DNA from 3 places in the Candidatus Clostridium stratigraminis genome. Region 1 is predicted to be linked to each of the others. Evidence: riboswitches for the same ligand, from Rfam matches in the RefSeq annotation. Region 1 holds a riboswitch; each other region holds the start of a gene.
The links. Region 1 has a riboswitch for lysine ahead of kal (3-aminobutyryl-CoA ammonia lyase). Riboswitches for the same ligand answer to the same signal wherever they lie in the genome.
Positions count from the first base shown of each region.

Region 2: another riboswitch for lysine. It lies ahead of ACJDUG_RS05435 (aspartate kinase); the one in region 1 lies ahead of kal (3-aminobutyryl-CoA ammonia lyase).
Region 3: another riboswitch for lysine. It lies ahead of ACJDUG_RS04620 (transporter substrate-binding domain-containing protein); the one in region 1 lies ahead of kal (3-aminobutyryl-CoA ammonia lyase).

Region 1 is NZ_JBJHZZ010000015.1:35,471-46,840, forward strand. It holds gene kdd (L-erythro-3,5-diaminohexanoate dehydrogenase) at 1-42, opposite strand, end outside; gene ACJDUG_RS15240 (3-oxoacid CoA-transferase subunit B) at 179-826, opposite strand; gene atoD (acetate CoA-transferase subunit alpha) at 1,072-1,722, opposite strand; gene kce (3-keto-5-aminohexanoate cleavage enzyme) at 1,722-2,546, opposite strand; gene kal (3-aminobutyryl-CoA ammonia lyase) at 2,576-2,968, opposite strand; lysine riboswitch at 3,104-3,283, opposite strand; gene ACJDUG_RS15260 (amino acid permease) at 3,884-5,263, shown strand; gene ACJDUG_RS15265 (hypothetical protein) at 5,376-5,573, opposite strand; gene ACJDUG_RS15270 (HDIG domain-containing metalloprotein) at 5,767-6,336, shown strand; gene ACJDUG_RS15275 (protein kinase) at 6,400-6,987, shown strand; gene ACJDUG_RS15280 (hypothetical protein) at 7,011-7,190, opposite strand; gene ACJDUG_RS15285 (tubulin-like doman-containing protein) at 7,317-10,085, opposite strand; gene ACJDUG_RS15290 (vWA domain-containing protein) at 10,150-11,370, opposite strand, start outside.
Region 2 is NZ_JBJHZZ010000002.1:237,601-248,970, reverse strand. It holds gene ACJDUG_RS05445 (B12-binding domain-containing radical SAM protein) at 1-419, opposite strand, end outside; gene lysA (diaminopimelate decarboxylase) at 635-1,927, opposite strand; gene ACJDUG_RS05435 (aspartate kinase) at 1,948-3,150, opposite strand; lysine riboswitch at 3,262-3,432, opposite strand; gene ACJDUG_RS05430 (M18 family aminopeptidase) at 3,578-4,879, opposite strand; gene ACJDUG_RS05425 (cation diffusion facilitator family transporter) at 5,093-6,277, shown strand; gene ACJDUG_RS05420 (hypothetical protein) at 6,437-7,918, opposite strand; gene ACJDUG_RS05415 (SpoIIE family protein phosphatase) at 8,043-9,215, opposite strand; gene ACJDUG_RS05410 ([Fe-Fe] hydrogenase large subunit C-terminal domain-containing protein) at 9,212-10,936, opposite strand; gene ACJDUG_RS05405 (hypothetical protein) at 11,040-11,237, opposite strand.
Region 3 is NZ_JBJHZZ010000002.1:55,071-66,440, forward strand. It holds gene ACJDUG_RS04605 (LCP family protein) at 1-17, shown strand, start outside; gene ACJDUG_RS04610 (FTR1 family iron permease) at 199-897, shown strand; gene ACJDUG_RS04615 (DUF1540 domain-containing protein) at 1,109-1,471, shown strand; lysine riboswitch at 1,594-1,775, shown strand; gene ACJDUG_RS04620 (transporter substrate-binding domain-containing protein) at 1,943-2,791, shown strand; gene ACJDUG_RS04625 (amino acid ABC transporter permease) at 2,893-3,621, shown strand; gene ACJDUG_RS04630 (amino acid ABC transporter ATP-binding protein) at 3,665-4,393, shown strand; gene ACJDUG_RS04635 (glycerate kinase family protein) at 4,743-5,885, shown strand; gene ACJDUG_RS04640 (hypothetical protein) at 5,989-6,810, opposite strand; gene ACJDUG_RS04645 (HAD family hydrolase) at 6,902-7,564, opposite strand; gene ACJDUG_RS04650 (arylamine N-acetyltransferase family protein) at 7,612-8,391, opposite strand; gene ACJDUG_RS04655 (TetR/AcrR family transcriptional regulator) at 8,755-9,369, shown strand; gene ACJDUG_RS04660 (HlyD family secretion protein) at 9,490-10,233, shown strand; gene ACJDUG_RS04665 (ABC transporter ATP-binding protein) at 10,230-11,012, shown strand; gene ACJDUG_RS04670 (ABC transporter permease) at 11,018-11,370, shown strand, end outside.

The sequences.
Region 1 (11,370 bases):
CTCCATAACTCTGTGTGTTCCAAATTTACATCCCTTTTTCATGAATAAAAACCCCCGTTAATTTAAAATTTTTAATTTTTTATTTGATATTTATTTATTAATGTTATTTATAAATCATGTTTCTTAAGCCTTCATTCCTCATTTAGAAAAGATCATAAATGTGAATTCAGTAAAGCAGCTAAACATTCATAATTTTTACTTCCTCAGGAATAATTAATGCTGCTTCCGTAAGTGATTTAACTTCATCTATAGTTGTATCTTTATGAATTTCTCTTAGGACTAGACCTTCCTTTGTTACTTCAATAACACATAATTCAGTAACAATTAAGTCCACCTCAGCCTTTGCTGTAAGAGGAAGTCTGCATTTTTTAAGTATTTTGGGTTCCCCTTTTCCTGTGTGCTGCATAGCAACTATTACTCTTTTAGCTCCTGTAACTAAATCCATGGCACCACCCATGCCTGGAACCATCTTCCCCGGAATTATCCAGTTAGCAAGGTTACCTTCCTCATCCACTTCTAATGCTCCAAGAACAGTAGCATCTACATGACCTCCCCTTATAAGCGCAAAGGAGGTTGCACTGTCAAAGAATGCACCATGAGGAAGAATTGTTACATATTGTCCTCCTGCATTTGTAATATCCATATCTTCATCACCAACTGCAGCGGCAGGTCCCATTCCTACCATGCCGTTTTCTGATTGAAAAGTGATATGCATGCCTTCTGGAATATAATTTGCAACTAGAGTTGGAAGGCCAATTCCTAGGTTAACAAGCTGTCCATCCTTAAGCTCCTGTGCAACCCTTTTTGCAATTACTTCCTTCGCCATTTTACTATCTACCAAATTGTTCACCTCCTATTTTTTAAATCCTAAGGGACGGTCCCTAATGATTCTATGCAAATCTTAAGGGGCGATTCCCTGTGAAATCATAAGGAACCGTCCCTAGTGATTCCTTCAAGGGTAAATTTAAACCTAGTTATTTAAATATGTAAATATTCAAATATATAAATAGATAAAAATATAAATATTTAAATATTTACTGCATTTATGCGGGTTCATGGTAAATTCTAAAACTAAATTCCTTCTATAATGTAGTCTATAAGCACCCCTGGAGTTATAACATAATCGGGATTAAGTTCCCCCACCTTTACTAACTTTTCTGTTTCAACTACTACCTTGTCTGCTGCCATGGCTATTAATGGATTGAAGTTTCTAGTTGTTCCCTTGTAGAAGGTATTACCAAATTCATCAACTATAGTTCCTCTGATAATTGAAAGATCAGCTCTTAATGGAAGCTCGATTAAATATTCTTTTCCTTCAATAGTTACCTTTTGCTTGCCTTCCTCAACAATTGTTCCAATACCTGTAGGCGTTAATACTCCACCTAAGCCTGATCCGCCTGCCCTGATTCTTTCAATTAAGGTTCCTTGTGGTACAAGCTCCACTTCCATAAGACCTTCATTCATAAGTCTTCCTGTTTCAGAATTTGTACCAATATGGGAAGCAATTACTTTTTTAACCTGTCTATTTACAACAAGCCTTCCAATACCCTTATCTACAAAGCTAGTGTCATTTGCAATTATAATAAGGTCTTTAATATTTGCTTCAATAAGCTTATCAATTATTTTATGGGGAGTACCACAGCCTAAAAAGCCTCCTATCATAACTGTCATTCCATCTTTAAAAAGAGGTATTAAATCTTCTGGTTTTACTAACTTATTCATTACTTCATCCCCAATCCCAAAATCTCTCTTGCCTCTTTTGGAGTGGCTACTTCTCTTCCAAGTTCCTTTGCTAGTCTTACTACCTTTTCAACTAATTCCCCATTAGATTTAGCAGGCATTCCTTTGGAAATGTAAACGTTGTCCTCAAATCCAACTCTAACATGGCCCCCAGAAATTATTGAAAGTGCAGCCATGGGAAACTCATTTCTTCCTATTCCTGATACAGTAAAGGTGCTTCCTTCTGGGATACTTCCCATCATAAAAGTAAAATCTCTTGGAGATGCACTTATGCCCCCATTGACTCCTAAAACAAAATTGAAATGCATTGGAGCTTTAATAAATCCTTTTTTATTAAGCCTTATGGCCATATCAATCATGCCTTTATCAAATACCTCAACTTCCGGCTTAATGCCAAGTGATATCATCCTTTCCCCAAAGGCTTTAATCATGTTTTCAGTATTTACAAATATGTCATCTCCCCCAAAATTACAGGTACCGCAATCTAAGGTAGCCATCTCTGGCAGTAAGTCCACTGGCTGAAGTCTTTCTTCAATACTCATTCCAACTGCACCGCCGGTTGAAGGCTGTATAATAACATCTGGACATCTTCTCTTTATTTCTTCGATACAAAGTCTAAATCTTTCCCTATCTTGAGTTGGTGTGCCGTCATCATTCCTTACATGAAGGTGGATAATGCTAGCTCCTGCCTTATAGGCTGCCTCTGCTTCTCTTCCTATTTCCTCTACTGTATAAGGTACACTTGGATTGTGTTCCTTAGTAACCTCAGCCCCGCATATAGCTGCCGTAATAATCAACTTTTCCATAAAACTCCCCCATTTAAATGTTAATACTTTTAATCTCTAACTAATTTTCTCTGTTTGTTTTTCGGAACAACACAGGTTCCGCTTGCTCTGCAGACTATAATAGGCTCCTCCAATATTTCAGCAGCAGAGTCGTTAATATGCGGCAATGGTACTATAACTTTTCTAGCTTCAAATATCATCTTTCTGGAAGTATTTCCGCACTCAACAATTTCTCCTACTGCTTCAATATAGTCTCCTGCATAAACTGGTGCCAAAAACTCTACGCTGTCATAAGCTCTAAATAAGCCTTCATCCCCGTCATTCCTTATTAATAGCTCTGTGGCAACATCTCCAAATAGATTAAGCATTCTTGCTCCATCAACAAGATTGCCGCCATAATGAGCATCATGGGTGCTCATTCTCATTCTAATTAAAGCCTTCATAACTAACCCTCCAACCTGTTTGTAAAATATTGTTAATTTTTAAACATAAAAAAGCACTGAAGATTTTCAGTGCTTGCTTTTAAAACCTAAGGCCTTTAAATAGTGCCATCTATGCAATGAAAATCAATCTTCCATCACGTAAATAGCGCTCCATGAAATTATTCACGGCAAGGATAAAAGCGTACCTATTATCCCCAAGGGTAAGCTAAAGAACTAAAATACCCTTTCGGCAGGTAAATCCTTCATCTTTAGTTTTGAAGGTTCTTCTTCTTAACACCTAAAGATTAAACGTTTACTTGCTCCTCTATTTATGTACCTAATTATTCAATTGTTAATTTTATTATATTCCTGCGAAATTTTACTGTCAATATTATTTATTGAAAATTTTAATATTTCACTAAAAAGGGAATATTCTATTTAATGAATAATTTTATTTATATAATCTAGTAAGATGAATAATTATTATTTGTGAAAATATTCTCTTGGTCTTAATGTGTAGTATAGTGACGTCTCTTCTACCATAATATTACATAAAGAACCTCCTCATACTACATTAAATTTTTTAAAAAAAGTACTTCCCTTGGTAAAAATAATTTTATATAATATATTTATATATTTCTGAAAATTCATTTAATTGACAACAAGTTTTTAAAATCCTTTATTGCTTTACTACAAGAAATATTCTATTTACTCTATATATCTATATCTTTTGAGCTTTTATAACATTGTTTTATTCATAGTTTTCTTTAATTATTAATATAATTAAATATAATATAATAATTAAAATCTACTAAAGATAGTATCCTTTAGCCAGCATATAGACTATTTTTATTTTCATTGTATAATAAGCACATAATTATTATGGGGAATTATGTTATGTGTTGTTATAAAACAAAATATTAAGGAGGACAAGCTATGGATCTTTTTAGAAAGAAAACCGCGGACATGATGGAGGATGAGGGGGAACATTCGGGACTTAAGAAAAAATTAAGGGCTATTGACCTAGCTGCTTTAGGTATTGGTTCAGTTGTTGGTACAGGAATCTTTGTTGCTACAGGTTCCGCTGCTCAAGCTGCAGGTCCAGCTGTAATTATTTCATTTATTCTTGCTGCACTTGTAAGTGGTTTTTGTGCACTAACCTACTCAGAGCTTGCTACTATGTTTCCTGTTGCAGGTAGTACTTATTCTTATTCTTATGTTGCTTTTGGGGAATTTATTGCATGGGTTATCGGTTGGGATTTAATGCTTGAATATGTTGTTTCGGCTAGTACTGTTGCTTCAGGTTGGTCAAGCACCCTTGTTGCACTACTAGCAAATTATGGAGTTACATTACCTACTTCAATAACAACTTCTACATTAAATGGTGGTATTGCAGACATTCCTGCAATTCTTATTACTTTATTGGTAACTTGGATACTTTATATTGGTATTAAAGAAAGTGCCAATGTTAACAATATTATAGTAGGGGTTAAAATAATAGTAATTTTACTATTTATATTCCTTGGTTCAACACATATTAACCTTACAAACTTCCACCCATTTGCACCATTTGGCTGGAGAGGTATTATGCAAGGTGCTGCACTTATATTCTTCTCTTATATCGGCTTTGATGCAGTTTCAACAGCTGCAGAGGAAACCGTAAATCCAAAGAGGGACGTTCCATTAGGACTTGTTATATGCTTAGGTGTTGTTATAGTCCTTTATGTAGCTATAGCATTTGTTCTTTGTGGTATAGTTCCTTTCAAGAGTATAGATATTACAGATGCTCTTCCAGCTGCCCTTAGAAGCATAGGTATTAATTGGGGCGGTGCCTTAGTTGCTACAGGTGCTATTATAGGTATGATTTCTACATTACTAGTTACACTTTACGGACAAATTAGAATATTTATGGTTATGTCAAGAGATGGACTTCTTCCGCCAGTTTTTGCTAAACTGCATACTAACCATAAAACTCCACATATTTGTACTTGGATTACCGGTATAATATGTGCAGTATTAGCTGGATTATTCCCATTAAACGTATTAATAGAATTATGTAATATTGGTACACTTTTCGCATTCATACTAGTTTCAGTTGGCGTTATAATATTAAGAAAGACTATGCCAAATATTGAAAGAAAGTTCAGATGTCCTTGGGTACCTGTTACACCTATTATTACTGTGCTTCTTTGTCTATACTTTATAGTAAGCTTACCTCCAGTTACCTGGTTAAGATTTATAATCTGGCTAGCTGGCGGCTCACTTCTATACTTTGTTTATGGCTTCAAGCATAGTTCTTTAAATGATGTAAAATAGCAAATAAAAAAAATCAGCATTCTAAAATGCTGATTTTTTTATTTGAAAATATAAGTATCCGTGACTTTTTAGCGTAGTGATATATGAACACATACTTTATAATAGCAGCTAGCTATTTTTTACCTTTATAGATAAATGCCTTATAGCCCACATATAAAGCTATTGGAGGTAGGATAAACATCCACCAAGGCAATCTGTTATGAGCCCATATAGCACTTTTACTAGTGATAATATTAGCTATACTTACTGATACAAAGCCTATCAATAACCCAAATACTAAAAATCTAGATTTTAAAATCTGTTTAATCACCCTTAACACCCACTTTATAAATGTAATCATATTATAACTTGTCCGTATAATCTTTATATTAATTGTATATTTAATTTGCAACTATTTCAACACTTATTTGAATATTGCAAATATTCTTTAATGCTTGACACCTTATCTTTATATTACTAATATGTAAATAATATAATTAATATTACGAAAGAAGGTATTTTTTATGAAAACTAGAGAAGAAGCATATACTCTTCTAAAAGAATTTAATAAAAGTGACAGTCTAATAAAGCATGCCCTTTCAGTGGAAGCTGTTATGGGGCATTTTGCTGGGCTTCTAGGTGAATCTGATGTTAACAAGTGGAAAATCGTAGGTCTTCTCCATGATATAGATTATGAAATGTATCCAGAAGAACACTGTGTTAAGGCTGGAGAACTCTTAAGAGAAAGACACTGGCCGGAGGATTATATTCATGCTATTCAAAGCCATGGCTATGGAATTTGCATTGACACAGAACCTATAGAGAAAATGGAAATGGTTTTATACACCATAGATGAGCTTACAGGATTAATAACAGCCACTGCACTTATGCGTCCAAGCAAAAGCATTTTAGATATGGAGCTTAAATCTGTTAAGAAGAAGTGGAAGCAGAAGAGTTTTGCTGCTGGTGTAAATAGAGAGCTTATAGAAGAAGGGGCTAAGAAGCTTCAAATGAACCTTGACTATATAATGGAGGAAACCATTAAGGCAATGCAAGGTGTTGCAGAAGAAATTGGTCTAAAAGGAACAGTATAACTTAGTGGAACAATTCACTATATCCATTCATATATTATATAAAGCAATATTTTTGGTGTAGGAATGGGAAAAAACAGCAAATTTAATTATAAATATTCAGATATAAACCTTTTTGATTGCAAATTTCTTGGAAGGGGTCATAATGGAGCTGTTTACTTGCTTCCTGATAATAAGGTTATTAAAGTATGCTTCGTTATGAAGGACTTTTTAAGTGAGACCTCCATTTTAAAAAAGGTAAATGGAAATAAATATTTCCCTCGTTTGTATGAGGTAGGCGGCAACTACATGATTAGAGATTTTGTTGATGGAATACCTCTAAAAAATTACATAAAGAAAAATGGCCTAAATGAAAAACTTACACGTGATATAATAGAAATGCTTAAGGAATTTGAAAGACTTAGATTCACTAAGATTGATGTAAGATGTAAGGACGTTTTTATTACACCTGATAACAAACCTATTATGATAGATCCTCAAAAATTTTATACTAAAGAACGAAATTTCCCAAGGCACCTTTCAAAGGGACTTTTTAAGTTAGGTGTCTTAGACCTATTTATGGAAGTTTTAAAAAAAGATGAGCCTAGACTTTATAAAAAATGGGCACATAAAATTATGCATTACCTTACCACTTTAGATAATTTCAGGGGCTGAAACAACAGCCCCTAAAGTTTTGCTTAATTATTCTTTAAATGATTAATTATGTTTACAATATCTGAACATAATTCAGGATCCTTTAAAAGCTTAGCTTTATCATATTCTATATCATTCTCTTGAAGAAGCTTCACAGCCTTTTTATATAAAATCAGGTTTTTTATCTCTATTACATTTTCCATTAGCTCACCTAATTTAATCATTTGTATCATGATATGAATAATGTAAGATCTTTGTGATTAACATATTATGCTCACTTTCTTTAGCTTATAAGTGTTTCTCATTTATAAAAGTTCTATTTATTAAGAATGGGACGGCATGGCGGCTTATTAATTAAGCTTATATAGAAGCTTTTCTCTAGATATAAAATCAGGTTCTACCTTACCCTTAATATATATTTCTAAACAATGCTTCTTAAGCTCCTCTTTTGTAAATATCTTGTCTATGTCTTCAATAAAGCCGTATATTAAAGCATTAACCTCAAGGTCTTCACTTATACTTACAAGTACATCTTCTTTTCCTTCTCCAAGCCTTTTAAAATCACCTCTAAGCTTTGCCTTATTATCAGGTATTTCTAAAGGTCTTTCTTCTGTATAGGCTCCCCTTATACAATATGGGGAATAATAAATATAGTTATAGGTCCCTTGCCTTGCCCGTATATTTAAATAGTAGCTTCCATCTATTTGCAGTATGCCTCCATAGGCCTTTGCTAGTGAATAATATTGAAGAAGTTTATCTACATTCATTTCTATTTCCTCAAGTCCAATATATTTTTCGTTTAGATGAAGAGGATATGCCTCTGAAGCTAGAAGCTTTACGTATTGCTTCTTATAATTTTTTATCTCTGGTAAATAGCTTGCACAAGCCCCCATAGTAATATGAATTATGTCTATTGCATATGGATTTGTTGTTTCAACATATCTTGCCTGCCGTGAAAGTTCTCCTGTTTGATTCTTTATCCAGCTGTCAATTGCCATAGGCGGTTTATTTGTTCCTTCTTCCTTAATGGAGCCCACATAATAGCATTCTGTCCAGGATACCTCTGGACTCTTTACTGCTGACCAAAAGGGCCTAGCTAGCTTAGCAGCTGCATCTAGTTCCTCTTTTAAATAATCTTCTAAGTTTAATTTTTCTTTTACTGCATTTCTTTCCATAAGATTTATTATATTAATATTTCCTTTAACTTTTTCAAATTCTATATTGCAAAGCTCAATTATATCTTGTAAAGCTTCATTAGCAACCTTTAATATATCCTTTTCCATGAAAATATTTTGCATTCTCCTAGTGAAATTTACTAAGAATTTTTCTGAATAAAACTCCTCATAAAACTCCAAATTAACCATTTCCCTGGAAATAATGCTTCCCCCATACTTTTTTTCAAGCTGATTTTTTAAGGCTTTAAGCCTATACAAAATTTCGCTTTTATTACTTGTAATAGAAATTAATGTTTCTTGGAATTTACTTATTAATAATCCCTTAAGCTTAACAAACATTTCATGTCTATCCTTATAGATGTCTGAGACAAGTTTGCCTTTCTCCTGTTCTATATACTTATTAAATTTCCCGCATAATTCACCGCCAATAGTAACTTTTTCTCTCCTCAATAAGCCTTTAGTGTTTTTTAATTTTAAGACTTCTCCCTTTATTTTTTCTTTATCTATTGATGTAGTTATAAGTCCTTCAGAATACTCATTGTACATTATAGCTTCAGCTTTATTAAACATTTCAATAATAAAGTTAATGCCCTTTCCTACAATATTTACGTCTATATAACTTTCTAATAAAGAATTTAATTGGTTTCTCAAATTTGTTTTATTTTGATTCCATAGAGCTTTTCTTTCCTTGGCAAAGCGCTGAGCCTTATCTAAATTGCCGCAGTTCCCTTCCTTTAAATCAAAAGCAGCTGCACTGCTATTTATTTTTAAGTTAAAAGAAAAATCAGCTAAAACCTCATTAATACCTAAAGTCTCATTAATATTACTAATAAGGCTTTCAGCATCATCATCTATAATACTATCTGAGTTACCCCTTCCCTTTTCTAAAGTATCCATAATGTCCATTGCAAACCTTAGGCTGCAGTAGCTTTTAAGTTTATCTATAGGAAGCTCCATGGTAGAGGTGGAAAAGGTACTGAAATTTCTATCTTTCTTTAAAATAGGATCCTTATCTTTACAAATAAAATTGGAATAATCTGCCCTAAGCTGTGAACCCAACTTACTGCCAACCTCTTGAAATAGCTGTAAGGAACACAATTCATAAATGTCTTCAATATTTGTAAGAACCCCTCCAAGCTCGTTTTTATTTTCAATTAAGTAGCAAACATCTAAAAGTCTTCTCTCTAATCTAATTTCTGCTAAATTATTATACTTAAATAAATATTTTTCATCCTTTGGATCTGTTATGGTGGACATATAGAATTCCAGTTCTTTAAGGGCAGCATAGCAGTTTGCCTTACTTCTATTTTGAGCATCTATATCTGAGGAAAGCTTTTCATCGTAACAGCTTTCTAAGGTAAAGAGGCCTATTAAATTTGTATTATCCCTATTAAATATTTTAGAAAGCATCACTGCTACATCTAAAAATACTCCACAGCCAGTTCCCCCAGCAAGAGAACCAACTATATATACCTTTTGCCTGTCTATATTCTCTAAAAAAGCACTTCCATATTCAGTTAGAATTTTATGTATATCCACTAAATCGTTTTTAGCATTAGTAAGTACATCATACACAAGCTTTGCATTCTTGCAAAGATAAAGCCTGCCTATTGGTCTCATAAGACCTGCTCCCTGATCAATAGCTGTAAAAAAATCTGCAGTTAATTTTGGACTTTTGGGCAGCCAATGAAAGTTAAGGTTGCTATAAGCAAAGTCCAAAGTATTTTTTATACCGTCACCAAATTTTAATTGACATTTCTCGTTATTTTCAATGCTTTCATCCATAAAAGATTTTAAATCTGTATCAATTAAAAGGTATCTTATAGGCAGCTTTTCATCATTGTATCTTTTTTTGAAAAGTTCCTTTACTCTTTTGATTACTTGATAGCCTGTTCCTCCAAGACCAATTATTAGGGTAGGTAAAACATCCTTTGGTACCTGCATAGTTGCCTCCTTGATTATTTATTAATTTAAGGTTCAGCGAGTTTTGCATCTAATAATATTATGTTTATGAATATATTATTATTTCATCTTTTTTAACTTTAATAATGATCCTTATATTTCCTTCAAATAATAGAGAACCGCTTACTTCTTCCTCCTCCTTATACACTTGCTGCTCCATACTTGGATAATATTCTATTTTAAAAGCCTTATCCTTTAGTACAAGGTATTTAAGTCCTTGAAATATCTTACTGCCTTTGGGGAAATCAAGGAGTAAATAGCCTACTCCATTATTTTCTTCATCTTCAGCCTCAAGTGTATTACCCTTTAGATTTAAATATTTTATATTTTTTGTTGGAGTGAGGGTTACAGTCAAGAAATAACTTATATTCTTTGAGCCTAATTTATAAGTTAATTCCTTTGTAATGCTGTACTTTAAAAACCTTTTGTACTGTGTTCTTTGAAATACAATAATTAGTAAATCCATGGCTGATAAAATAAAAATAATTAACATAGGAATTTTAAATTTTTCATAATAATACTCCTTCATTGTTAAAGGTCTTTTTACTGCAGTAACTTTAGACTGAGGTAAAAAATAAGAAAAGCTGTCATTATCAAAAACCCCATTAACACAGACAGTTAAACTTACTTCTTGAAGCTTATGTAAAGTCACCTCTGTGGTCAAATAGTTATCCACAATTTTTAGAGGGAATTTCTCATACTTATCCCCATAATCCACTATGATTTCTCCTGAGGGGTTGATAACTTTATCCTGGCTTAATTGTTTAAGCACTATTTTATAGGGCTTATCAATAACTATTTCCTTTGGTATTTCAGCTTTGTAATAAAAAGGCGGGTCATCTGTAACATTAATCCTTAAGTTGTTTACAGCTATAATTCTTCCCTGTCCATCATAAGCTGTTACTAATATTTCATATTCACCACTTTTAGCCTTATTAAAGGTAAAATTAAAGCCACTGCTGTCCCTCTCTATTGGCTCTCTAAATGTTCCCTCAACCTTATCCATGTGAAGCCCGACTATATCTTTATCTGCAGTTAAAGTAACGTTTAATTTTAAAGGTACCTCCTTAGGAATACTAAAATCTTTTTCTAATGGTTTAATACTTATCACGGACTTACTTTTAATCTGGATTATTACTAAATACTTTCCATTGTCTCTTGGAGAAACATTTAGAATACAATCCTCCTTATTACTAATGTTGTATATTTTATAGCCATCCCCTAATTTACTTGCAGACAGCACCGCGCCGCCTTTCATTATGTCTAC
Region 2 (11,370 bases), on a different contig from region 1:
ATAATATTCTCCATATCATAATATATCTTCTTAAGATCATTATTTTCTTTATCCTTAAGGATTTTTGTCCATACTCTCTCAGCCATTCCTACACATATTGCGTCAAAGCTATTCAGAACCCCCTCTGGATCTGCTGTAATATGTATACCTCCAGCAATTACTGTTACTCCACGTTTTTGGAACTCCTTGGATATTTCCTCTGCTCTATTCATTACATCCACAGTGACGGTAATTGCTATCAAATCTACAGGTTCATCAAAATCTATCTTTTCAACATTTTCATTTTGAATAATTACTTCATGCTCTTTTGGCGTAAGGTTTGCTATTGTGAGTAATGCTAAAGAAGGCGCCATTCTTGTTTTTAGCTTTGTATCCATAGGCCTTGGCACCATTTCCGGTTGAATTAATTTTATCTTCATAGATTATCTCCTCCAATAAACATTATTCAGCATTTGACTTGTCTTTTTTCGGAATGTTGGGGCATCTTAATCCGCTATGGGATATAAGTGTTGTATGAGTATAGAATAACATAATTGTTATCGTTTATCAATAAATTTTTATCGATTAAAAGCTCCAGTCAATGTATAATAATGACTGGAGCTGAATTGTAATTATTTCTTAATTTTTACGTTTATTATATCTCATTACTTATCAAGTCTTCATAGGTTTGTCTTCTGCAAACAAGCCGAGTTTCCTTTTCATTAACAAATACTACAGCAGCCTTTGGTATTTTATTATAATTGCTGGACATGGAATACCCATAAGCACCAGTTGACAAAACTGCTAAAATATCTCCACTTTCTACTTTAGGTAAACTAACATCACTTAATAGTATATCTCCTGATTCACAGCATTTTCCTGAAATAGTAACCCTTTCTTTAGTGCTATCTTCAGCTCTATTTGCAAGCAAACACTCGTACTCAGCCTTATATAGTGCAGGCCTAATGTTATCTGTCATTCCACCATCTACTGCAACATATTTTCTTATGTCTTCTATTTCTTTTATGGAACCTATGGTGTAAAGGGTAGTTCCAGCTTTTCCAATTATTGATCTACCAGGCTCAATAGTGAGACTGGGCAGGTTAATATTTAAAGTTTTTGCAGTTATCTCTGCTTTATTGATAATGGAGGAGCAAAAATCTTCTATACTCTTAGGTTTATCCCCTTCTCTATAATGAATACCAAAGCCGCCCCCCAAATCTAATTCTTGTATCTCATAATGAAGCTTTTCTTTTATATCAGAAATAAGCTTTAACATAATCACTACTTCGTCCTCATAGGGCTCAATATCAAAAATCTGCGACCCAATATGCGAGTGAAGTCCAATAAGTTCTATATTAGGCAGCTCAATGGCCCTTTTTACAGCATCTAAAGTATCATTATTTAAAATGGAGAATCCAAATTTTGAGTCTATCTGCCCTGTTTTTATATAGTCATGGGTGTGGGCTTCTATACCTGGAGTTATCCTCAATAATATCTTTTGTATTTTATTATCTGACTTAGCAATTTCATTTATCTTTTCAATTTCAAAATAGTTATCTACTACAAACTTTCCAACTCCATTTTTTATGCCAAATTCTATTTCTTCTAGGGTTTTATTATTTCCATGGAAATATACTTTTTCAATGGGAAAACCACTTTTAATTGCTGTATATAGTTCACCGCCTGAAACCACGTCAAGACAAAGACCTTCTTCCTTTATTAACTTGCACATAGCTAAGGTTAAAAAAGCTTTTCCAGCATAGGCAACTCTATTTCCAGCTTCTAATGCCTTAAAAGCACTGAGGTATCTTTTACATTTAGTTCTAACGAAGGCTTCATCAATAACATAAAGTGGGGTACCATATTCTTTAGCTAGTTTTACTGTACTTACCCCTCCTATAACTAACTCATTATTTTCTATTTTAACATTTCCAAAAAACTGCATTGGGTACCTCCTTAAAATATTTATAAATTGAATTCTTCTGCAACAATATTTATTGCTTTAAGCTTGTCTTCTTGTTTAATAGCACAGGTAATTCTAATTTCTGAGGTAGTTATCATCTTTACCTTAATGTTATTCTTGCTAAAAAGCTTGAACATCTTCGCAGCAACTCCTGAAGTAGTTTTCATACCAATTCCCACCATAGAAAACTTTGTAATATCTTCATCTATACTAATACAATCTTTTTTGGCATAAATCCCCACCACTTCCATGCTTTCCTTCAAATCCTCTTTTGGAACTGTAAAGGAAATATTCACTCTTTCATTTATTGGGGAAGTCTGACTTATCATGTCGATGTTTATTTTTCTGCTTGCTAATCCTTCAAAGAGGTTTGATAATACATTTATATCATAGCTAATATTTTCAATAGTTATTGCTACATCATCATCACTCGTAGCTAGGCCAGTTACTGCTTTTCCTTCCATATTCATTTTATTATATACCTCCTTAATTACTGTTCCTTTAATATCACTGTTACTTAGCCCTACATAAATTGGCACACCATATTTTTGGCCAAGTTCCACTGATCTTGAATGCATTACCTGAGCACCAAGGCTCGCAAGTTCAAGCATTTCCTCATAATCGATTTCTTTTATTTTATTTGCTTTGCTATATTTTCTAGGATCAACGCTGTATATTCCATCAACATCAGTATATATTTCGCAGATTCCATTTAACTTAACTGCTATAGCAACAGCTGTGGTATCAGAGCCCCCTCTTCCTAAGGTAGTAATATCTCCTTCTTCATTTACACCCTGAAAACCAGCTACAATTATTATTTTATCTTCCTTTAAACTGTTTCGAATTTTACTTCCATCAATATCATCTATTAAGGACTTACCATAATTTCCAATCGTTTTTAAGCCAATTTGATAGGCAGTGTAACTTACAGCATCATAACCTAAATCCTTAAGTGTCATTGCAAGAAGGGATGAAGAAATCATCTCTCCAGTTGATAGCAGTGCATCTAACTCCCTTTTGTCAGGATTATCTGTTATTTTCTTTGCTAATGCTATAAGCTCATCAGTAGTATCTCCCATTGCAGATACTACAACAACAAGGCTGTCTCCTTTTTCCTTGCGCTTTATAATGCTGCTTGCAACCTGCTTTATTTTTTCAATTGTTCCTACTGAACTTCCGCCATATTTTTGAACCACAACCCTCATATTTTGTCCTCCTTTGAATCTTTATGCAATAGTTTTTTGCTGGATAAAAAAATAAATGCAGCAAAGGAACACCCTTGCTGCATTAAATACAATAGTATTTTACAACTCTGTGTACCTTGTAGCTCTCCACTATTTTCATAGTGACAGCAATACATATATTTTATGCATTGCCAGGAAACATACCTGTCAATATACTTCCTTCGGCCATAACTCCTTTTACCATGCATTTTGGCGTACCCGCTCCGAATGGTTACTAATAGTTACGGCACCTCTACCCTAGGTAGATATTTAATTGTAATTTAAATTAATAATCTTAAATTGTACTTTAACATATTAACTTGTAAAATGCAAATAGAAAATACTTAATGATTAGCATTATTTTAGCAAATGTGGCACGAGAAACTTCCTCGTGCCACATGTTGCATTTTTAAATTCTATAGAATTCTTCAAAAGATTTTATAGCATAGCTGTGGTCCATTACTCCACCAAGCTCCCTTACAGAGTGCATTGCAAGAATTGGAGTACCCATATCTACTGAGCGAATCGCAAGATGTGTGGAAGTAATTGGGCCTATGGTAGAGCCTCCTGGTGAATCAGATCGATTAACAAATCTCTGTACCGGAACACCAACTTTCAAGCAGATTTGCTCATAAACTGCTGCAGTGTTGCTGTCAGTAGTATAGCTTTGGTTTGCTGCTAGTTTTATTACTGGTCCCTTGTTTATTATCGGTCTATTAACAGGATCCGCCTTTTCTTCGCTGTTTGGATGAAGTGCATGTGCTAAGTCTGCAGATATCATAAAGCTTTTTGAAATAGCTCTGAAAAAACTCTCTCTGTTCCCACCTAATGAAAGAACTATTCTTTCTAGAATATTGGAAAGCACCTCAGAATCAGCTCCCTGTTTAGTGTGACTTCCTACTTCTTCGTTGTCAAAGGCTATCATAACATTGGTAGCTTCCGAAGCTTCTACATTTGTGATTGCTTTTATGCCTGCATGGACCATAGCTAAATCATCCAATCTGGAGCAGGATATAAATTCATTGTTTAAACCTATAACTTTACCTTTTTCAAATTCATAAAGGTATAAATCAAAGTCTAATATGTCCTTAATATCTACCTTTAACTCATTTGCTATTACACTTAATAGATAATTGTTCTTCTCAAAGCCTTCACTTATCATTGATAGAAGTGGAAGAGTATCCTTTTGGCCATTTATCTCATAACCCTTATTTATATTTCTGTTCATGTGTATAGCTAAATTAGGTATTATTAATATAGGTCTGTTTATATTAATAAGCCTTGTTTCAGGATTAAGTATGTTTTTACCTTTTAAAATAACTCTTCCAGCAGCTGAAAGTGGCCTATCAAACCAAGTACTTAATATGGGCCCACCATATATTTCAGTATTAAGCTTAACATAATTATTTTCAGATACTATTTCCGGCCTTGGCTTAATTCTAAAGCTAGGTGAATCTGTATGGGCTCCGATCAATTTAAAGCCATTTACTTCAATGTTTCCTTTTCCAACAACAAAGGCAATAATTGCGGAGTCATTTTTAGTTGTAAAATATTTTCCGCCTTTATTAAGCTTCCAAGCCTCTTCTTCTTTCAATTCTGTAAAACCTTTTTCTAATAAGTTATTCTTTACACTTAAGGCAGCATGAAAGGCAGATGGACTTTCATAAATAAAATCAATTAACTCTTCTGCAAGTTTTAGTTCCTGCTCCATTTTTATTCCCCCTATGTATTTTCTAGACTTGTTATTACATAATGTTAGCTTTTATCGCAAATTATATTAAAAGTATAACAAATAAATATATATTTTTTCTACCCATTTAATAAATTTGTTTTCATCTTTGGTATAATATACTATATTAAAACGTTAAAAGTAACAATGTAAATAGTGAAGTTTGTTTAATATGCTTGAACAGGAGTGCATACTATGTTTTCAAAATTTCTAGTTTCAAAATTCATTAAGGATAGTAATAATATAAAAAATGAAAAGGTAAGAAGTGCCTATGGATACTTAGGTGGGATAGTTGGTATAACTTTAAATGCTCTTTTGTTTTTAGTAAAGTTTTTCGTAGGACTAGCAACTCACAGTATAGCAATTACGGCTGATTCCTTTAATAATTTAACAGATACAGCCTCATCAATTATAACCATAGTTGGCTTTAAGCTATCTAATAAGCCAGCTGATGAAGAACATCCCTTTGGTCACGGCAGAATAGAATACTTATCTGCACTAGCAGTTTCCTTTTTAATAATGCTTGTAGGATTTCAATTTATAAAAGAATCCTTTAATAGAATATTACATCCTGTAAAAATTCATTTTTTATTTATACCTTTTATATTAATCTTAGCTTCTGTAATAGTTAAAATCTGGCTCAGCAGTTTTAATAAGTTTATTGCAAATTCCATTAGTTCTAAGGCATTAAAAGCTTCTTCCTTTGATGCCTTAGCTGATGTTATAGTTTCAAGTATAACTGCCATATCCCTTTTACTTTCAAGGTGGATTTCTTTTCCTATAGATAGTTATCTTGGAGTGCTTGTAGCTCTATTTATTCTATACTCGGGTTTTTCACTTACAAAGGATACCTTAAATCCATTACTTGGAGAAGCTCCTGATCCAGAGTTAGTAGAAGGTATTAAAAGTGGGGTTTTGAAATACGATCATATAAGCGGTGTTCATGATTTAGTAATTCATAATTATGGCCCCGGCCGCTGCATGGCTTCAATTCATGCGGAAATACCTTATGATATTTCAGTTGTAACTATTCATGAAATAATAGATAAAGCTGAAAAAGAGCTTTCAAAGGAATTAAATATTTATTTAGTAATTCATATGGATCCTATTAATACTGAAAGCAAGGAAGTAAGTAAGGCAAAAGAACTTTTAGAGGAAATTCTTAAAAACTTTCCAAAGGTTAAATCCATGCATGATTTCAGAGTGGTTGGTGAAGGCGAGTATAAAAATTTAATATTTGATTTGGTGGTAGAACAAAGTAGAGGTTTAAATAATGAGTCTGAAGATAAGTTAAAAAAAGCTATAGATACAGAGGTTAAAAAATATTACCCTCAATATAATGCAAAGATTACAATTGACAAGGAATTTACGGTTTTATAGACTGATGCAAATTAAGTAATAACTCATGTGGCTGTCATTATTTTAATATTTAGATAGCTGCTCTTTAATGCCGTGCATTCCTGCTCTGCAGGTTTTAGTCTTATATAAATTATTATTTATATTAGACATGGTGCGGCAGCTATGACACCACAAAGTTAGTTAACTGTTTGTTACATCTATTAGCTGAAAATTGTTTTTATTTGCTTCTATTTTTTTAATTAAGCTTAATTTCCTTTTATAGTTTTTGCTTTCTTTTTCTAAATTTATATTAATATAAAAGTTTTCAATAAGAGCATCTAATACCTTCATAAATTCATCGTAACAGTCAAAGGGATTAGTTGGATAATATTCAAGCCTTAAATCTTTATTAATAAATCTAATTCCATTTTTAGTACTTTCCACTAAAACCTTAATCTTCTCATTTTTATATTGTAATAGTCTTCTTGATAAATTTAGACTTCCTGCTTTATCTATATTAATTGACCTGCCGCAAGAGGTACATAACATTATCTCCTTTGAAAATCTATTTGACTTTGATTTATTATAGCAATATGGGCAAGTATAAAAAATGCTGACCCCACTAACCCTTATTACATTTTTTAGTCCGCTGCCCATTAGTTTGCAGGTCATTATATTACACAGTTTATTATAATCACTGCAATTAATTTTGGGTATAAAGCTTTTTCCCTGTTTATTTTGAAAGGTTAAGTTATCTCCCCTATCAATAAGCTTTTCCATAATTACCTGGCATCTATTTTTTAGTGCAACTTTTACTAATTTATTAGCAATTTTATTTAACATGTCCTCAGTAATGTTATCTTGTATTTCTTCATGACCTTCACAAATTAAACTGCTTTTATAATCAACTACCGCATAATTAATAGCGCTTTCATTACCCCTGCTTATTCCCATATAATTTACCGTTTCTACAATATCTACTTTTTTAACTATATTAATAGATAAATAGTATTCCTTCTTACGCTTTATAAGTCTTGCGGTTTTTAAAATTTCCGGATTATAAATTGCATCCTTTAGATACTTCTCCTGCCATTTTCCAAAGGCCAATGTGAAAATCACATAAGTTTTTTTACCGGTACCTTCTTTGTATACTTCCTTATTTTTATCCAAGTACTTAAGTTCATTATTATAAGTTTTGGTAGTCCTTTTCCTTTTTTTATTTCTCACATTCATTAAATATATTTTTGCATAATACCTATCTTTTTCCGCATCATATAATAAACTGTAATTTCTTACTTTAGAATATCTGCAAAAGAATATAGGCCTAAGATTTGAACCATTATTAGCAGGAAAGCTTACACTTTTATTTTTTGATCTTAAGCTAAGAAAGCCAGCCATGGTGCTAGAAAAATCTAATTTAAGTGAATCCTTAAAGGGTTCTATATTAAATACATTTAAACCCTTTAAGGTATCTTTATCTATCCATTTAGATATTATATTAGCTCTATAATTTCTATTATAGTCTTTAAAACTTTCCTCAATAACATCAATTTCTTTTGAAGCTTTACCCATTAAATATTCATAAGCCCTAGTGTAATTCTCTAAAGCCTCATCAATTATTTCTCGCTTAAGTAAACCAGGCTTAAATAACTTAAGCTCAATAGTTTGCATAGCTACATTCATAATATTCACCACTTCGACAAATTATAGGGGACGGTTCCTAATGATTCTATGCAAATCTTAAATCTTAAGGTGTGATCACCTGTGAAATCATAAGAATCAAATCATAAGGAACCGTCCCTTGTGATTAAAAGTATTCTACGATTACACTTTTCCCTAAACTTTTTAGGCAGTTTTCCATATCATTAACAAGTTTAAGCTTCATCCCTAAATTTAAAGGAAATTCAGGATTTTGATGTGCCGGATTAATTGCTCTTCCCACAAAAAAATGTATGGATGTACTTTCCTCTAATAAAAGCTTGGCAAGTTTAGAAGCTCCGTCTTCCTTATTAATATTAACTAGATCTTCCATTATATTATCAGAGGAAATATATTTTTCAGCATATTCAAGTGCCTTATATAAGGTAAGTACACCTTCAGTAGTTAACTCCACCCCTTCTATTTTTGCAGTTGGTGGTATAGAGGGATCTATATAATTAAAACTTGTAATAATTTCTTTTTCAATTACTCTGCTGACAATTTGTGCAGTGGTTCCTCCGCAGATTACCTTTTTTCCCTCCTCCTTCATAAATTTTCTTACAACATACTCATCAAGACTTCTATCTAAAGGAGGGCCGACTAAAATATTTACCGGGGAAGCGCTACGAGCTTTAACAGCTACAACAGTGGTATCATCTCCTGGCTTTCCGGAATACAGGCTGTCGCAGGCAGATAAAATAATATTAGAAATATTTTTCACTGAAATATCCTTCTTATAAATTTGCTGTGTATATTCTTTAAGGTTATCCCACTGCCAGCCTAAATTAAGGCACTCTCCTATACCAGCATGAATTGCACCATCAGTTACTAAAACAAGGATATCTTCAGGTGAAACTATAAATCTGCTTTCTTTAATTAACTTTCCATTTACATCTCTATTAATCTTTTCTATAGCCTCAAACTTTCCACTTTTGAGTCTTATAATGGAGGGGTTATCAAACTCCACTAAATAGGCTTCTCCATTTTCATATATTTGAAGTATTGAGAAGGTTGAATAAGCTAAATCCCTTACTTTGCAAACAGGTAGTGTAAAAGCAATAGTTTCAACTGCTTCCTCAAGGCTTGACCCCATTGAAAGCATTGTTCCGATTATTTTACTAGTTAAGGTTGCAAGTATATTAGCTTTAACTCCGCTGCCAAGTCCATCAGCCAGTACAATTATTACAGAATCTTCATTTCTAATTACCTCAACCTTATCTCCGCAAAGTTCTTCTTTATATTTTTTTAAGCTAGCATAATCAACATCAACAAAGATACTCATTTATCTTCACCCATGTCCGTTTGTATTGATTTCTTTAATTTTGTGAGAGCTACCTTAGTTTCTGCAGTAGTTTCACCTAAAAGACTTGCTATTTCTTGTGCTACCCTCATTTGTTTATCTATAACCTTTTGTGCTATATCTACAGTTTCATTTCTGACTTTCTTTATCTTTTCTAGCTGTTTTTCTTCTTTAGTTATGTCCTTCATTATTATAATTATCATATTATTTTCTTTTAAATATAAAATAGACTGTTCCACTACAACATCATATTTTAAATATACATATTTACTATTTAAAATATTAGCTTTAGTGTCATTTACGGTAATAATATCTATACAATCTAAAACCTCAAAAATATTTCTATTTTGAAGTTCCGCATATTCCAATTTAAAAAGCTTTCTTGCAGCCACATTGACTTCCTGAATTGTAAGATCCTCAGACAAAGCAAAAATAGCGTTTGGAGTTGAACCTATTATAACATTTGATATAGATTCTGCTCTTTCCCTCATATATGGAACACACATATGAAGCTCAGCTTTTTTGTTATAAACTGCAATAGCCTTATCTCTGCAGCTGCTATATCCACAGGCGCCGCAATTTAATTCCTGCTCTTTAGTGAATTTGCCTACTTTTCTTAAAATATCTCTAATTATACTTTCATCTGGTATAAGATAAGTTTCTGATCTATCCTTAAAATTTTTTACTAAATCAACCTTTGTTTCATAGGTATTTAATCTGCTAGGCTTAGAACTTGATTTATTAATATATTCAAGCAGCCTTTCTCTAAGTCCTAAAAAACCGGGATTATCTGAATTCATGCAGGCCCCGCCTAAACATGCCCCACTGCAGCTATTCATTTCTATGAAATAGTCCTTAACTTTTCCTTGTTTTATTTGTTCTAAAACATCTATGCAGCGATCTATTCCATCAAATTTTAGCATTTTGTATTTATATTCTCTTGTATTTCCAAGTGACTTAATTATGCCTCCAGGGGCAGGATAGTATCTTGCATTAAAATTAAAATGTACATCTTTAAGCTCTGCTTCTTCTTGAGTATCAAAGCTTAAATTTTCATCCTTTATCCACTGCTCTAATTCCTCAAAGGTTATTACTGCGTCTACCACAGCTTCCTCATGAAGTTCCCTGCCTTCTTCCTTTTTAGAAAGGCATGGACCAACAAACACCACTTTTATCCTTGAGCCATATAGTTCTTTAAGCATTTTTGCATGAGCTATCATCGGAGATATCACAGGTGCCATTTGATCAATTAGTTCTGGATAATGTTTTTCAATTAAATTAACTACAGTAGGACATGCTGTAGTTATAATATTTCTCATATGCTTTTTTTCTAATAGCTTTTTATATTCATTTGATACTACGGCAGCTCCAACAGCTGTTTCTTCAATATATGCAAAGCCAAGCTTCTGAAATACAGAATAAGCCTGCTTTAAATCAGATAAATTAAATGCTGCTGTAAAGGAAGGAGCTATACTCGCATATACTTTCAGCTTCTTATTCACAAAGCTCTTTACCTTGTCCACATCATTTCTAACGCTCTTAGCATTCTGAGGGCATACCTGCAGACACTTTCCACAAAAAATACAACCTTCTTCAATTACTTGTGCATGATCGTTCTTCAAGGAAATTGCTTTAACAGGGCAACTTCTAATACATTTATAACAATTTTTGCAATTAACTTCTTTAAATTGTATTGTATTCATAAATCCTCCATAATGCATGTAGATTTACTTACAAAACAATAATAAATCATTGAAGTTTTTTAGTCAAATTTTTATCAATAAGTAATAACTCATGTGGACTCCATTATATGGCTGCCACTAAATATTCCTTCTCAACTTTTCTTGTTTTGAGTTCATAATAATAGCATGGATACTTTTCTAGATTATACTCTTCAGGCTTTTTATGAAAAACAAAACCTGTAAGTTCACACATGCATTTACTGATATTCTGACTCTTAATACGAGCTGTTTTATAATAATTACATTGATCACAATATAACATAATTATCGCTCCTTATTTTAATTTTCTTTATTAAGTGAATTTGTATTTACCCTAATTGGATAATAACAATTGTTAAAATTTCTTTCAAACAACTCTATAATTTTTCCTTTTTTTAATTTTTAATAATATATTA
Region 3 (11,370 bases), on a different contig from region 1:
GCGCAGTTACAAAATAACCAGTACTTTTGCAGCAATCAGCTCATGTAACATATTTATATTACAGCTTATTCTTATATAAAAATGAATGATAATTAACAAATAATTATTAAAAAGGAAAGCTTATGCTTTCTTTTTTTGTCACCTAAATAATACCTCCTGATTATAATGTATCAAGTAAATATAAAGGGGGGATGTAAGATGATGAACGTAAGTATAATTACTTTAAGAGAGTGCATTGAAATGCTCATAGTTTTAACAGCACTAACTACCTATATTGTTAAGCTAGACAAAAGAGAACTTACCAAGTATATATATTCTGGTGTTCTTGGTGGCCTTGCTGTAAGCTTTCTTGCAAGTTTTTTCCTATATAGTCAAACTGCATACTTAAGCGGATATACAAAAGAGCTCTTTAATGGTTCGTTAATGCTTTTTCTCTCTGCCATTGTTGTGTATTTTATTATATGGATGAGAAGGCAGAAGAAAAATTATAATTTACCAATTGAAGAAAGATATAATATTAAACTTACAGGACTAGGTTTATTCATATTTTCCTTTTTAACAGTATTTAGAGAAACTCTTGAGATAATAATTTTTATTATTCCTCTTATGACAGAGGGCACTTTAGCTATAATTATAGGTGCCTTAATAGGTTTTGCAATGTCCTTACTAGTCATGCTCCTGTTCTATAAGACAAGCATAAAGTTAAGTATGGGCCTCCTATTTGATCTTATTTCAATACTCATGATATATGTAGGTGCAAGCATGTTTGGAGAAGGCATAAGCCTTATATTTCCTAGTGGAGGGGCACAGTTACAACAAGTAGGAATGCTTGCTTATGGAGTTCCAGCCATGTTTATATTTATTAAAATCATAATTAAGGATTATATTAAAAAGTAGTATATTTTATCTAATAATTGGTAAAAATAAAAGAATGCATAATAGTGCAACTGATTCATTTTATTACTTGGCAGCTTAAGCTGCTATTTTTTTTTGCTAATCCAGAAGATTTAATTTTCTTTAAAAAATATTCAACAAGCAATTATAATGGAATAAAATTTTCATTATTGTGTAAAATATGGTTAACAATATTGAGAAAGGTGGTTTTTTTATGAATGGTGACTTGAGCTGCAGTGCTCTTAGCTGTGTGCATAATATGAGTGGACTTTGCTCAGCAAACCAAATTCATGTTGTAGGAAGCAGCGCTCACAGCAGTGCTCAAACAATGTGCAATACCTTTGCTGAAAAGGGTATTAAGAATGCTTTTACTCATCTTACTAATATGAATTTTGGCGGTGAAGTTAAGCAGTTGTTTACCAATACCTCAATTGAAATGAGTCCTATAATTAAATGTGATGCTCTTAACTGCAACTATAATGATAATAGAGCTTGTTCAGCTCCACACGTACAGGTTCATGGGCCAGATGCTAGTTCCATTGAAGGAACCCAATGTGAGACATTTGTAAAATATTAAAAAAATTTTATAAAAAATTTAGTTGTAAACAGTTACATTTACAATATTATACAACTAGATGTTGACATATTTAATTAATTGTTATAAAGTAAATATAACAATTAAATAAGACCTCACTTTTACGGTGGGGTAGAGGCGCGGTGCTTATTAGTCCTTAGCGGAGCTTGAGAAACATTGAAACTAGGGAGAAGGATTCATCGCCGAAGCTTATAATATTCTCTATATTATTTGCTGGGTCTGCAGTTAAGAGCTGCAGGACTGTCTCAATAGACTACCCGGTTTATTGAGTTGTGCTATCTCATTTGGGAAATGTAGGGGTTTAGGAGCAAGTGTGCACATTGCGGCCTGAGGTTACCTCAGGTCTTTTTTTGTTCAAAAAAAGACTGAAATGAGAAATTAAAAAATCCAAATGAAAGATTAGCCTTTTTTAACTGCAAAAGCAGAAAATATAATAAAAAGGAGATATGTAAAATGAAAAGAAAATTTTGGTCATTAATGGCAATGTCACTATCAGCAGTATTAGTTTTAGGAGGTTGCGGGACAAGCAATGCCTCAAAGGATACAAAGGCACAGGCAGCAAATGATGCTGGAACCTTTAGAATTGGACTCGAATGTGGATACGCACCCTTTAACTGGACGCAATCAGACAGTTCAAATGGTGCAGTTAAAATAGATGGCAGCGCAGAATATGCGGGGGGCTATGATATTGAGATAGCTAAGAAAATAGCAGATGGACTTGGGAAAAAATTAGTGGTAGTTAAAACTGAATGGGATGGTCTTGTACCAGCCTTGACTTCAGGTAAAATAGATGCAATTATTGCAGGTATGTCACCAACAGAAAAACGTAAAGAGACAATAGATTTCACAAATAACTACTATAAATCAGATTTAGTTATGGTAGTTAAAAAAGGCGGAAAGTATGACAACGCTGCATCAATTCAGGATTTCAGCGGAGCAAAGGTAACTGCTCAATTAAATACCTTCCATTATTCAGTAATAGATCAAATAAAGGGTGTTCAAAAGCAGCCTGCCATGGATAACTTCCCGGCAATGAGAGTTGCACTACAAGCAGGTATGATTGACGGCTATGTTTCAGAACGTCCAGAAGGGGTTAGTGCTTCTGCAGTAAACTCAGCTTTTAAAATGGTAGAGTTCAAAGACGGCTTTGTTACTTCACCAGACGATACAGCAATTGCTGTAGGTGTTGCTAAGGGCAGTGATTTAACTGAAAAGATTAATAAAATTTTAGCCACTATACCTGTTGATCAGCAAAAATCCATTATGGATAGTGCTATTAAGAATCAGCCAGCAGCAAAATAAATAATATAAAAATTATTAAGACATTATAGAGGGGGCTTGGCTTAAATTAGATTTTAGATTGGACAAGCTACCCGGCACAGATAAAGCAGGAGTGATTAAAAATGAGTTTTCAATGGGTATTAAAAATTATTACAGATAACTGGCCAATGTTCCTTCGAGGAGCGGGCATGACACTTTTTATTTCAATGATTGGTACTATTTTAGGTTTTTTTATTGGTCTTATAATAGGTGTTGTACGGACTATACCAATGCCTGAAAGAGGTATAAAGAAGATATTTCTTAAAATTATAAATTCTGTTCTTTTTATATATATAGAATTATTCCGTGGAACCCCAATGATTGTACAAGCTATGGTAATCTACTATGGTTCTGCTCTAGCTTTCGGAGTAGATATGAACAGGTTAACAGCAGCAATTTTTATTGTTTCAATTAATACAGGTGCCTACATGTCTGAAATTATACGCGGAGGTATTGTTTCAATCGATAAAGGACAAACTGAGGCAGCACAGGCTATTGGTATGACCCATCTTCAAACTATGGTTAATATTGTACTGCCTCAGGCAATCCGCAATATCCTACCGGCAATGGGTAATGAATTTGTAATTAATATAAAAGATACATCAGTACTTAACGTAATTTCTGTAACAGAGCTCTATTTCCAAACTAAATCAATTTCAGGAAATAATTTTAGATACTTTGAATCCTTTTTCGTTGCATGTATTCTTTATTTTATAATGACCTTTACAGTAACAAGAATTTTACGTTTTATAGAGAAGAAAATAGATGGACCAGAAAATTACACTATGTATGCTAATCAGATGCAGGTATAGGAAATGTATTTATAAAAATAAAAATTGCAAGGAGATTAGGAAAATGGAAAATGTAATTGAGGTTCAGCATTTAAATAAATCCTTTGGAACTCATGAAGTACTAAAGGACATAGATTTCTCAGTAAAAAAAGGAGAAGTAGTATGCATTATAGGTTCTTCTGGCTCAGGAAAATCAACACTTCTTCGCTGCATTAATCTTTTAGAGAAACCAACCGGCGGAGAAATTATCTACAGCGGAGAAGATATTTTAGATGATAAGCATAATATATATAAGTATCGTACAAAGCTAGGTATGGTATTTCAGCAGTTTAATTTATTTGACAATCATAATGTTCTGCATAATTGTATTGTTGGACAAATAAAGGTACTGAAGCGCTCAAAGGAAGAAGCTAAAAAGGTAGCCTTAAAGTATTTAAGGGTTGTAGGCATGGAGCAGTATGTTAATGCCAAGCCAAAGCAGCTATCTGGGGGGCAGAAGCAGCGTGTAGCAATTGCTAGAGCACTTTCAATGGAGCCCGATGTTATTCTTTTTGATGAACCAACCTCAGCACTGGATCCTGAAATGGTTGGCGAAGTTCTAAAGGTTATGAAGGAACTAGCTCAAAGCGGTCTTACAATGCTTGTAGTTACTCATGAAATGAGCTTTGCAAGAGAAGTATCAGACCGTGTTGTATTCATGGATAAAGGTGTTATAGCAGAAGAGGGAACTCCGGAGCAAATCTTTACCAATCCTAAAGTAGAGCGTACAAAAGAGTTTTTAAAAATAATTTAATGGCATTCGCATAAGAATTACTTATTTAAAATTTAAATGGTATTTATATGAGTTATTACTTATTGTGTAAAAGATATATAAAGTGATTTTTGAAGGAGCAGCTAAATGCAGCAGGAGAAACGTCCCCCTGCCGCGTTTAGCCGTTCTTTTTTTAGCTTGCCGCATTTTAAAATTTCTGAAAGGATAGGAAGCTGAAATGCATTAAGAAATATTTCCTAAATAAAAAAACAGCTATATTAATTAGAATCATAGACTAATCAAAATATCTGGGAGCTAAAGGTATTGCTTTTTTAGCAGGGAAATGGGAAACTGAACATATATTCAATTGAATGAAAGGCAGGTGGATTGGATGAAGGTAGTTATTGCAATTGACTCTTTAAAGGGCAGTCTTACATCAGTTGAAGCTGGTAATGCTATTAAAGAGGGAATCTTGAATGTAACTGATGCAGACGTTATTGTTAAACCATTAGCTGATGGCGGAGAAGGAACCACTGAGGCATTAGTTGAAGGCCTTGGCGGAGAAATGGTTAGCATTTGTGTTATGGGGCCTCAAAGGGGTAAAATAAAGGCTTCCTATGGATATATTAGTGAATCAGCTACGGCAATTATTGAAATGGCAGCAGCTTCAGGGATTATATTAGTTGGAACAGAAAAAAATCCTATGGAAGCAACAACCTATGGGGTGGGAGAAATGATTAAAGATGCCATAGTGAGGGGGTGCAGGAATTTCATTATTGGTATTGGAGGAAGTGCTACTAATGATGGCGGTATTGGGATGCTCACAGCCTTAGGCTTTGAATTTCACGATAAAAATGGTAATAAATTAGGGTTTGGAGCAAAGGATTTAGGTAAGATTTCTGCAATTTCCACTGAAAATATTATGACTGAGCTTTCTAAATGTAATTTTAAAATAGCCTGCGATGTAATTAATCCTTTGTGCGGGGCCAACGGAGCCACCTATATTTATGGCCCTCAAAAGGGCGTAACCGAGGAGATAAAAGAAAAATTGGATAAGGATATGGCTCATTATGCGCTGGTAACAAAAGAGCATTTTAAGAGTGATTATTCTGAGACTCCCGGAGCTGGAGCAGCAGGTGGTCTTGGATTTGCCTTCTTAAGCTATTTAAATAGTGAGCTGCAGCCGGGAATTGAATTAGTTTTAAGTGCGGTAAAATTAGAAGAATGTATTAAAGAGGCTGATTATGTAATTACAGGAGAAGGATGCCTGGATGAGCAGACAGCAATGGGGAAGGCTCCAGTGGGAATAGCAAGGTTAGCTAAAAAATATGGCAAAATTGTTATTGCCTTGGCTGGCAGTGTTACTGAAGATGCAGTCAAATGCAATGAAAAGGGTATAGATGCATATTTCTCAATTTTAACAAAAGCTATTTCACTGCAGGAAGCCATGGATCACGAAACTGCAAGGAAGAATGTGGTTAAGACCACAGAACAAATTTTTCGGCTCATAAAAGCTGTAAGGGCATCCGTATGAGTTATTACTTATTAAAATTAAAAGGCCGCCTTTTGTGTCCTATTAAGTAATATGCAACTTTGCTGCTACCTGTAATAGTTCTATTAATGATATTTGTAGATGCCTATGGATTTGCAGAAAGTTCTGTTTCAATATTCTTTTGAGAAAATTCATACCAAGTTGCATTCTTTTTCTCAGATTGTTCCTTAGAGAAAGAATCAAAGGATTCTTTTGTAACTAGCTTATTATTAACTAAGTATGTTATGGTTAAGTTTGCACCATTTTGACTTGACTTACTGTATCCTAGCATGTCAGTTTTAGGGGCATTTGGCTCAAAGCTTAATTTTCCCCAACCATTATCTGCTGCACTGTTTGAGAAATGAAACGTTCCATCTGCTTTTAGTTCTTCTAAACCCCTGTATACAATAAGGTATCCATGAACTACACTATTCATATAATGCAAGATTTCATAAAACTGTGGCTCACCACCTACTGACAATTCAAGAACAACTTCAGGCTTATTGTCGCCGTCCATGTCTAGTACCGTAAAGTGTGTTACCTTGAAGATGGTTCCATAAATTTCTTTATTAGATAAAAAATCATTTAAATATAAACTTTTTTTATTGTCTGTGCTAAAAAATTCAGCCTTATTTTGTAATACTGCTTTATATGCTTCCAAGGTGAAATTATTAGTTAAAACCTGATTATTTGTATTCTTATTTTTGTCATTTGAAGAACTAGAAGAAGGACTTGGTGGAACACTGCTGTTAGGTATGTTGTTACTATTTGTACTACTTATATTACTGTTACTATTTGTAGTACTCGCACTATTTACATTACTAGAACTACTCGTACTACTGATATTACCTAAATTACTATTAGAGCATCCAGAAATTGAAACACCTAATAGAAACACAAGAAGCATACTTATAATTTTGACTTTCATTCAAATCACTCCTGTTAAATCCAAATTACCATTTGTTTATTTTATAATACAGCAGTTTACAATAGTTTACGATAAAGAAATTAAGATGTTACTAATTTGAAGATAATATAAACTTCTTAAATGTTTCTACTGTTGAAAAATAGTAGTCTGAGTTATTTCTCATGTACTCTTCTATTTCAGGAATTATGTGAGACCATCCTGCTGCTGCAAAGGTTACATTACAGCTTCTTGACATATCTAATCCTGGTTTCAGATCATCTAAAACTAATATTTCATCTGCATTTAAATTAAATCTTCTCATAATTTCTATAATTGGGTATGGATTTGGTTTTCTCTGGTACTCTTCTAAGTCCCAGCCAAATATTAAATCCGGACTTAAATCACAATGTAAACTGTAGTCTCTTAATATTTGTTCACTTTCTGAATGTGATACAACACATATTATTCCGCCTAATTTTTTATATTCTTTTATTAGTTCAGTAAAACCTGGATAAAAGTCACGGGATTTTTCTTTTGTATAGCTTTTCCATACTTTGTATTGGTATTCTTGCTCCTCTTTGCTGAATTTTAGTACATCCTTACACAACTCAGAAAATCCGGGACTAAAACAATATGAGACAAATTCTTCAAGACTCAAGGGATTCATATTAGGTCTTAATTTTTTTAGGGCATTTATAAAGGATGGGTAATGGATGTCAGGTGTGCTTTTAACTACTGTATCATCATGGTCTAAAATTAAGCAGCGGTATTTCAATTTAATTTCCCCCTTAACTACGTTAAACAAATTCTTATCTAATTTTACTAATCATTTATTTTTATTTTAAAATATTTTTCAAGAGTGTCATCAATTTCTTCTTTATTTTTTAACTCCACTTTTTTTATTACTTTTGCATTTTCATAAAATTTTAAAGTGTCGTCTACAAGTGTAATATTAGATGTATCAGTAAAAATAGATATCTTTTTATAACCAGTAAAAAGCGATTGTGGATGTTTTTCACAGAAGAAAGAAGGCATAACATAATCAATATCCTGTTGAGGTTCTTCTGTAAAGCCATAAATTCTTTTCCAGCTCTTATTTTTCTCCTTCTGCCAAAGAGTATGTCCATAAAAGTCATCTTGCTCAAATTTATATTCACTTACACCATCATTTTGTATTAATCCATCTATGAATTTCAGTGCAGTCCTAGGGGATTCATTTCTCACACCCACATCGCATATATAGATACCATCGTTAGTTGTTACCTTAAGTATTCGATGACTTCGCATCTTAATAGTAGTGTCATCATTGGCAAAACGCCCTGCCAAATTTGTAACATTAAATCCAAGGCTTTTTAACAAATTGCTATATAATCCGTTTAACTCAAAGCAATAGCCCCCCCTAGGCTTTAATATCATTTTTGTAAATAAGTCTTCTGAATTAAGAGACAGCGGAACTTGGTTTAAAATATCCAAGTTTTCATATGGAATATTTTTTAAATGAGCAATTTGTAATTGTTCAAGTGTTTTTCCGTTCAATTCAATCTTCTTATTGTACCCAATTTTATGTAAGTAGATATTGATTTGCTCTTCAGTATATAACATAATTGATGTTCTCCTTAATTATATTTTAAATATTTAATGACGTATATTTTGATTTTAAATCATTACAATAGGTAAGGTGTAAATCTATTGTAACACAACTAACAATAATATTACTTCTAATAAAAAGAAATCAAGTTAGATACAATAATTCAGAAAATAAAAATATCCTTTTATAAATTATAGATTGAAAATAAAAAAGTTCTCTGTTTAAGAATTGACTACTCTAAATAATGGATTTATAATAAAAGTGAGTAATCACTCATTTACTAAAGCGTATATATTCATGCTGAAATAAGTCTTGAAATATTAGATGTAATCAGCTAATCATTAAATTATTAACATAAATAAAAGGAGCGTGATAACTTGACCCGAGGAAACAGAGAAGAGGAAATACTTGAGGCGGCAGTTAAGATATTCTCCGACAAGGGCTACAGCGCTGCAACCACAAGTGAAATTGCAAAGGAAGCTGGAGTTGCTGAAGGAACTATATTTAGATATTTTAAAACAAAAAAGGATATTCTAACTAAGGTAATGGTAAAGATGGTTACTGTTATGGGTGAAAGAATAATGTCCAAAAGACTTACAGAAATCTTTGAAAACAACAAGCATCTAAACGAAAGGGAACTGCTTAAATACCTTTTAAAGGATAGGCTTGCTATTGCCCTAAAGTATTTTGACATGGTTAAGGTTGTTTTAACGGAAATACAATACCATGAGGACTTAAAAGAGGCTTTTATAAATAATATTATTATGAAGGGCAAGGATATTTTGTCACTTTATTTTGAAGAAGGAATTAAAAAGGGTATTTTTAAAAATATAGACATAAATATTGCTATAAGATCCCTACTTGGAATGATGGGAATGTTTATTGTACAAAAACAATTTATGCCTGAACTAATTACAATTGATGATGATAAGCAGCTGGATACCATGCTGGATATATTTTTATATGGTATTTCAAATAAAATTAATGAGTAGATTGATTTTGCCTGTTAGTGATTAATGAAGCAAGTTTATGGAGGCCTGTCCAAGTGGAACAATTCTTTTGTCTATCTAATTACATAAAAAACAAAGAAATTCATAAAGGGGGAATTAACGGTGAAAAAAATATTAACATTATTAATGACCTGCACAATTTTAGCAGCTATTACAGGCTGCACAGCAAAACAAACTGAGGATATCAATAAATATACAGCTACAGTTGAGGCTGAAAGTGTATATATTCCATCAGAGACTAATGGTAAGTTAACTGATTTATCTATCAAGCAGGGAGATACAATTAAAGAAGGCGATAAAATTGCTGTTGTTGATACATCTGCACTTGTGCTTCAGAAAAAACAGGCAGAAGCAGGTCTAACTATGGCAAAGCTTAAGCTTGATGATTTGCCAAGTAAGGCTTCAGACAATGTAAAACAGCAGGCACAGGCAGCAGTTGATCAGGCACAGGCCGCTGTAGACTTAACTAAGCTTCAAATTTCAAAAGCCGCAATTACTTCCTCAATTGCTGGAACAGTTTCAGATGTATTTATTCACAAGGGAGAAATGGCTGCTCAAGGAATGAATATTGCCAAGGTAATAAATCTTAAGGACAAATATATTAAGGTTTATGTAGAAGAAGCTAAGAGAAACGCTGTTAAGCTCGGTGACAGCTTACCTATATACTATAATGATAAAAAATTAGCAGATGGCAAGATTGTATTTATAGCGCCTCAATCTGAATTTACTCCTAAAAATACAGAAAGCAAAAGTGACAAGGATAAAACTGTGTTTGAAGTGAAAATTAGTTTAAGTGATGCTGCTGATTTATACCCAGGTATGATGGTGGATGTGGTGATAAAATGAATGCAATAGAAGTAAAGGAATTAACGAAGAACTTTGGAAGCTTTACTGCTGTAGATGGTATTAGCTTTGAAGTACCTAAGGGTAAAATCTTTGGCTTTTTAGGGCCTAATGGCTCAGGGAAATCCACAACAATACGAATGCTTTGCGGTGTGCTTACTCCTACAAAAGGTACAGCAGAGGTGCTTGGCTACGATGTAGAAAAAGATGCAGAGAAAATTAAGCAAAATATTGGCTATATGTCTCAGAAATTCAGCCTTTACGAGGACCTTACTGTAAATGAAAACCTTGATTTTTATGCGGGCATCTATGGCCTTTCTAAGACACTTAGAGAAGAAAGAAAAAAGGCAATCATTGCTATGGCAGGCTTAAATGGAAGAGAAAAGAATATAACTAAGAATCTCTCAGGGGGCTGGAAGCAGAGGCTGGCTCTAGGTTGTGCTCTTATTCATAGGCCTCAGTTATTAGTGCTTGATGAGCCTACAGCTGGGGTTGATCCCGTATCAAGAAGGATATTTTGGGAGATGATTTATACTTTAGCAAAGCAGGGAATAACTATTCTAGTTACCACTCATTATATGGATGAAGCTTCTAGCTGCGATTTATTAAGCTTTATATTTGATGGTAAAATAATGGCCACTGGCACACCTAAGGAGCTCATTGAAAGAGAACAGGTGAACAACTTGGAGGATGTGTTTATTAAATATGTGGAAAAGTCAACGAATCAAAAAATAGAAGCCTCCTTTGAAGAGCTTAAAAGCATTATAAAGGAAGATAGGTGATGGGGATGAATTTCCAGAGGTTTAAGTCTATTATAAAAAAGGAATTTATACAAATAAAAAGAGATAAGGCAAGCTTTGGAATAGCTATTGGAATGCCCATAATGATGATACTCTTATTTGGTTACGCAGTAACAACACAGCTTGAAAATATTTCAACCGTTGTGCTGGATCAAAGTAAAACCGCTGAAAGCAGAGAACTTATTAAAAGCTTCCAAAATACTTTATATTTTAATATTAAGGAAGAGGTAAGCAGTATGGATACTGCCGAAAAGGAAATAAACAGCGGTACAGCTCATGCAGCTATTATAATTCCTCCTGATTATTCAACCTTAGTATTAAACAAAGAGAAACCTACTAT